2 regions of the Bacillus sp. AP8 genome follow, and region 1 is predicted to be linked to the other one. Evidence: riboswitches for the same ligand, from Rfam matches in the RefSeq annotation. Region 1 holds a riboswitch; the other holds the start of a gene.
What was found. A riboswitch is a leader RNA that binds a small molecule or an ion and turns the genes downstream of it on or off. The one in region 1 is predicted to bind glycine.

Region 1 (3,220 bases):
GGTTTAATAATGGGAGTAATCATATCGATAGTACTTGAAAAAATGGTTAATTGGTCAAAATATGAAACAATAGAAAACAATATATCTGCAAATCAATGATAATATATAACGTAAATGATTTATCCTTTGGTGATGAATCATTTACGTTTTTTATTTTTTGTGTAAAAAATAGGAACGCTTAGAAAACAGAAGTATCGCTCAGAAAAAGAATATATCACGAGAGTTCACTCAAAAATGGGGGATATCATTCAAAAATATCTCATCACAAGAAACAAATGGTGGTGGCAAATCTGCACACCACCATTTATGAATGTCTGATTAATTAATCATGGATTGCAACGGAGCTGGTATACGTCCGCCTCGACGAATCATTTTTTCTGAATGGAATGGATTCACACCCATAACTGGAGCACGTCCTAATAACCCACCAAATTCCACCATATCCCCTTCTTTCATTCCTGGAACAGGTATGATGCGAACTGCTGTTGTTTTCTTATTTATCATACCAATTGCTGCTTCATCTGCGATGATTGCTGATAGAGTAGCAGCCGTTGCATCTCCAGTAACAGCAATCATATCTAGACCAACTGAGCATACACATGTCATTGCTTCAAGCTTTGGTAAAGTAAGAGAGTTATCAAGAATTCCACGAATCATTCCGTTGTCTTCACTAACAGGAATGAATGCTCCGCTTAAGCCACCGACATAAGAACTTGCCATGGCTCCTCCTTTTTTCACGGCATCATTCATTAGTGCTAATGCAGCGATTGTACCATGTGTACCGACGCTTTCTAGGCCGATTTCTTCTAGAATTTCTGCAACACTATCGTTTTGTGCATTCGTTGGAGCCAGTGATAAATCCATTATTCCGAATGGTACTCCAAGTCGATTTGCTACTACACGTCCTATTAATTCACCAGCACGAGTGATTTTGAATGCTGTTTTTTTAATAACATCTGCGACTTCACCAAGATCAGCGTCAGGGTGACGTTTGAGGGCGCTTAATACAACACCAGGTCCGCTAACACCGACATTTATAACAACTTCGCCTTCACCAGCACCATGGAAAGCGCCTGCCATAAATGGATTATCTTCTACAGGATTACAGAATACAACAAGCTTAGCACAGCCTAATCCATTACGATCACTTGTTAGTTCAGCGGCTTTTTTCATTACTTCACCCATGGTACGAACAGCATCCATATTGATTCCTGCTCGTGTGCTACCAATGGAGACTGAAGAACATACTCGTTCTGTTACACTTAATGCTTCAGGGATAGCATCTAATAAAGTTTGGTCACTTTTCGAAATACCTTTGTGAACAAGAGCTGAATAGCCACCGATAAAATCTACGCCAAGTTGCACAGCAGCTTTGTCAAGTGTTTGGGCAAGCTCTACAGCTTGATCTTTTGTTGCAGTTCCTAAAATTTCAGCAATTGGAGTAATAGAAATACGCTTATTAATAATGGGAATTCCCATTTCTTTTTCAACTGCTTCAGCCACTGCTTTTAAATCTTTAGCATATGTCGTAATCTTTTCAAATACCCTTTTGTTCATTTTTTCGAAATCAGAATCCGCACAATCCTTTAGATTGATACCCATTGTGACTGTACGAATATCTAGGTTTTCAAGTTGAACCATACGAATAGTTTCCATCATTTCATTTAATGCAATATTCATGTTCGTCATTCCTTTCCTTACACACGATGCATAGCTTTAAAAATTTCAGCAAGCTGTAGATTTATGGTTAATCCTAGTGATTCCCCTAAAGATGATAGGTCATGTTGAAGTTCATCTAGATTTTCAAAGTCTGTTACGTCTACTAACATCATCATTGTGAAAAAGTCATTCAAAATCGTTTGATTAATATCTAAAATATTCACATTTTTTTCAGCAAGTATATTTGTTACCTTTGCAATAATTCCTACTTGATCATGTCCAATTACACTAACAATTGCTTTTCTTTGACTCATTTGTATCACCCCATAATGTAGTTAGAAGGCTATGAGAAATCTCATAAGCCAATAAAAAAAGATTGGAATTTCTCCAATCTCATCAGGCTTCAGAATAACAAAATGATACTCGTTACTCTTCTGTCCTTTTGCCTGAGATTGTGAATCCTTCGGCGTTGCATATTTGCAATCTCTCCAGAAGCTGCTCCTGCTATAGTGTGATCCATAGCATTCATCGCTTACTATTGTTTTGTTAATGTTTACTAAAAGTTGCCATCTATAATCTGATTGGAATATCCAATCAAATTATTTTTGTGAAATAATTTAAAATTCTATCACTGATTTTTAATAAGGTCAATTAATAAAATGTGGCAGTTTAAAGGATGTGACACTCTTATAGATACCTTTGTCATTTCAAATAAAAGTATGTTTTGTGAAAAAATACTAATTTTTTAAACTTTTCACTTTTATTATCTTTTTAACTGATATACTTATATGGTGATTGAAGGGAGTTGTGTTATGGAAAGGCGAAGAAACAGACGAACTAAAAAATCGAAATGGAGTCTTGTAATTATAGGGTTGATTCTTATTGCTACAGCCATCATTTTGTATAACTTTTTTCTGAAGAACGATTCTATGAAAACAGAAGGCTCAATAAAACAAGAAACAGAGAATAAGTCGGAGAACGTTAAGACAAATAAACCTGATTCAAAACCTATAGAACCAGAGCCCGAGGTTGAAAAGACACTTACCATTAGTGCCGCTGGAGATTTTACTCTAGGGAGAGATGAAACATTTTCTTATTCAGGCTCGTTTGATGATGAAGCCCAAAAGAATGGATTACCTTATTTTGTGGCAGAGCTTGATAATGTCTTTAAAGAAGATGATTTTACCACTGTTAATTTAGAAACAACTTTAACGAATGCGACACAAAAAGCGCAAAAGAAATTTCGTTTTAAAGGAGATCCATCATACGCACAAATACTACATTTAGGTGGTATAGAAGCAGTGAATATTGCTAATAACCATATTTTTGACTATTTAGAGAAAGGTTATCAGGATACGAAAGCTACACTGGAAAGTCAAAATATTCCTTACTTTGGATATGATGATTCTATGGTTCAAGAGGTCAAAGGGCTTAAAATCGGTGCGGTCGGATATGAAGGATGGGAAGACAATCCTGAAACAAGAGAGATAGTAAAAGCGGGTATAAACGGGCTGAGAGAAAAAGGCGCAGATATTGTACTTGTTCATTTTCATTGGGGAAT
Region 2 (3,220 bases), on a different contig from region 1:
CTTCATATAAATCTCGTTCTTCCTTAGTTGAAGAAATAACAATGGTTTCAACTTTTCGTTTAGTCCATTCAATCCCAGTTTCATTTCTCCGATTTCGGATCATCACTTTATTAACTAGTTCTTTTAAATGCTCATCTTCATATATTTGTCTACCTTTTCCTTTGTATTTTTGGGTGAAAAGGGAGGAGTTCCCTAGATGACCAGGTTTTAAAAGAGAAACGAGATGAAATATTTCATCTACCTTATTTTGAATAGGTGTAGCAGTTAGCAATAAGCAAAATTTCTTTTTTAGATTTTGGATAAATTCATAGTTTTTGGTACGGTTATTTTTTAATTTGTGTGCTTCATCAACGATGATTAAATCATAATGTTGATTATAAATAATTTCACGATGTGGTGAACGTTTAGCCGTATCGATAGATGAAACAATAACATCGCAGGAATCCCAGACGTAGCTTTTTCTTTGAACAACAGCTGGAATAAAAAATTTACTGTTTAATTCATAAGCCCATTGTGAAACTAGAGAGGCTGGTACAAGTATGAGCACTTTTTTTACAAGTCCACGAATCATATATTCTTTTAAAATGAGCCCAGCTTCAATTGTTTTTCCAAGTCCAACTTCATCAGCTAAAATGGCTTTTCCATTCATGTTTTCTACAACTTGTTTAGCAACTTCGAGCTGATGGGGAAGTGGCTTTAAATGATGTAGATGTTTAGGGGCTTGTAATCCCTCAAAGTCAGGCACTTGAATAGATTGTTCGGCTTGAAGGGATAATTTATATAAATCCCAGCTACTCCATGGTCCGTCTTCCTCTAGGCGTTTTAAAAAGCCATCTTCCCACGTAGAATCCCAATTTACTTTGATTTTCATATGTAAAGCCTCCTTGAAAAAGACGAACGTTTTTAAGAAAAAAATAAAAAATGTAAGTTTTCAGAGAAAAAAATAAGAAAATAATTGCGATAATTTACTGTTTAATGGTAGGATGATAGTAAAATAAGGAATTTTTCATTTTAACAATGTCAAGAAAATGATTGGTAACAAATTATCTGAGAAGACAAGTAAATTACTTTTCTTAGTATGACCAATTAACAAATAAATATAAGCGAATGAAGGTAAGGGGAGAGACTGTGTATACAGCGCCGAAGGAGCAAGCAGTAATAATCTGTGAATCTCTCAGGCAAAAGAACTCTTGCTGGACGCAACTCTGGAGAGTGTTCATTAGAACCACCAAAGGGGACAGCCTAAAGTATAGGTAAACTCTCAGGTAAAAAGGACAGAGATAGCCCAAGATTATGGGGCTTCTCTGTCCTTTTTTCTGTCTTTTAAGAGAGATAGTCTTATAATGGCAAAATGAAATCAATTGAAATTTAGGAGGTTTGTAATGACGGAGTTAAAGAGAACACCTTTATTCGAAGTGTACAAAGATTATGGTGCGAAAACGATTGATTTTGGTGGTTGGGATTTGCCGGTACAGTTTTCAAGTATTAAGGAAGAGCACGAGGCTGTAAGAACAAAAGCAGGGGTGTTTGATGTTTCTCATATGGGTGAAATAATTGTAACAGGGAAAGATAGCACAGCTTATTTGCAATATATGATAACAAACGATGTTACCAAGTTAACAGCTGGAAAAGCTCAGTATACGGCTCTTTGTTATGAAAATGGTGGAACCGTAGATGATATTTTAGTTTACAAAAAAACAGACGAAAATTATTTATTAGTAGTGAACGCGGCTAATATTGAAAAAGATTTCGAATGGCTATGCAAACATAGTACAAACTTTGATGTAGCTCTAGAAAATCTATCTAATGAGATTGCTCAATTGGCACTTCAAGGTCCTCTTGCTCAAGAAGTATTACAAAAGTTAACTGAAAATACAGACTTAGCAGAAATTAAATTCTTTTCTTTTAAAGAAGATGTTAAGGTATGCGGTGTAAAGGCACTTATTTCAAGAACTGGTTATACGGGTGAGGATGGATTCGAGATTTATTGCGATCGTAAGGGAGTTACAACGATTTGGAAAACGCTTTTACAATTTGATGAAGTTCTTCCAATAGGCTTAGGTGCTCGCGATACGTTACGCTTTGAAGCTGGTTTACCATTGTATGGTCAAGAATTATCAGCTGATATAACACCGATTGAAGCAGGTATAGGATTTGCTGTGAAAACAGATATTGAAGCAGATTTTCTTGGGAAAGAAGTATTGAAAGATCAAAAAGAAAATGGAGCTCCTTGCAAATTAGTAGGGATTGAAATGATCGATAGAGGCATACCACGTCATGGATATCCTGTCTACGTAAATGATGAATGCGTTGGAGAAGTGACAACAGGAACACAATCTCCGACCTTAAAGAAAAATGTAGGTTATGTCCTAATCAAAAAGGAATATTCTGATCTCGATACGGCTGTTCAAGTAGAAATTCGTACGAAAAAGGTGCAAGCAAAAGTCGTCAATACACCTTTTTATAAAAGACCTAGAAAATAATAGAGAGAAGGTTGAATTATGTTAAAGCATCGTTATTTGCCAATGACAGAGAATGATCAAAAACAAATGCTAGAAGCAATTGGTGTTTCAAAGATTGATGATTTATTTAATGATATTCCTGAAAGTATACGCTTTAAAGGGGAGTATAATATCAAAAAGGCTAAGTCAGAATCAGCATTAACAAAAGAACTGAGTACATTAGCATCTAAAAACGTTGATTCTAAATCATATGCTTCCTTCCTTGGCGCAGGTGTATATGATCACTATGCCCCGATTATTGTTGATCATGTTTTATCACGTTCGGAATTTTATACTGCTTATACACCATACCAACCTGAAATTTCTCAAGGTGAATTGCAGGCTATCTTTGAATTCCAAACAATGATTTGTGAACTTACTGGAATGGACGTTGCCAACTCATCTATGTATGATGGAGGGACAGCTCTAGCTGAAGCTGCGATGTTAAGCTGTGGAAATAGCAAAAGAAAGAAAATATTAATCTCAACAGCAGTTCATCCTGAATATCGCGATGTAGTGAGAACTTATGCAAAAGGTCAGTATATCGAAGTCGTAGAAATACCTTATGCTGATGGTGTTACTGATTTACAAGCTCTTCAAAATGAAATGAGTGATGAAGTGGCGGGTGTAATTGTTCAATATCCAAACTTCTTTGGTCGCATTGAAAATTTAGTTGAAATCGAAAAAATCGTTCATGAAAAAAAAGGAATGCTTATTGT

Region 2: another riboswitch for glycine. It lies ahead of gcvT (glycine cleavage system aminomethyltransferase GcvT); the one in region 1 lies ahead of BN349_RS17210 (ACT domain-containing protein).

Annotation. Positions count from the first base shown of each region.
Region 1 covers NZ_CAPG01000072.1:3,245-6,464, reverse strand. The annotation lists gene BN349_RS17220 (uracil/xanthine transporter) at 1-99, shown strand, start outside; gene BN349_RS17215 (PFL family protein) at 319-1,680, opposite strand; gene BN349_RS17210 (ACT domain-containing protein) at 1,698-1,973, opposite strand; glycine riboswitch at 2,084-2,161, opposite strand; gene BN349_RS17205 (CapA family protein) at 2,472-3,220, shown strand, end outside.
Region 2 covers NZ_CAPG01000040.1:15,098-18,317, reverse strand. The annotation lists gene BN349_RS11890 (DEAD/DEAH box helicase) at 1-871, opposite strand, end outside; glycine riboswitch at 1,108-1,200, shown strand; glycine riboswitch at 1,204-1,280, shown strand; gene gcvT (glycine cleavage system aminomethyltransferase GcvT) at 1,383-2,483, shown strand; gene gcvPA (aminomethyl-transferring glycine dehydrogenase subunit GcvPA) at 2,502-3,220, shown strand, end outside.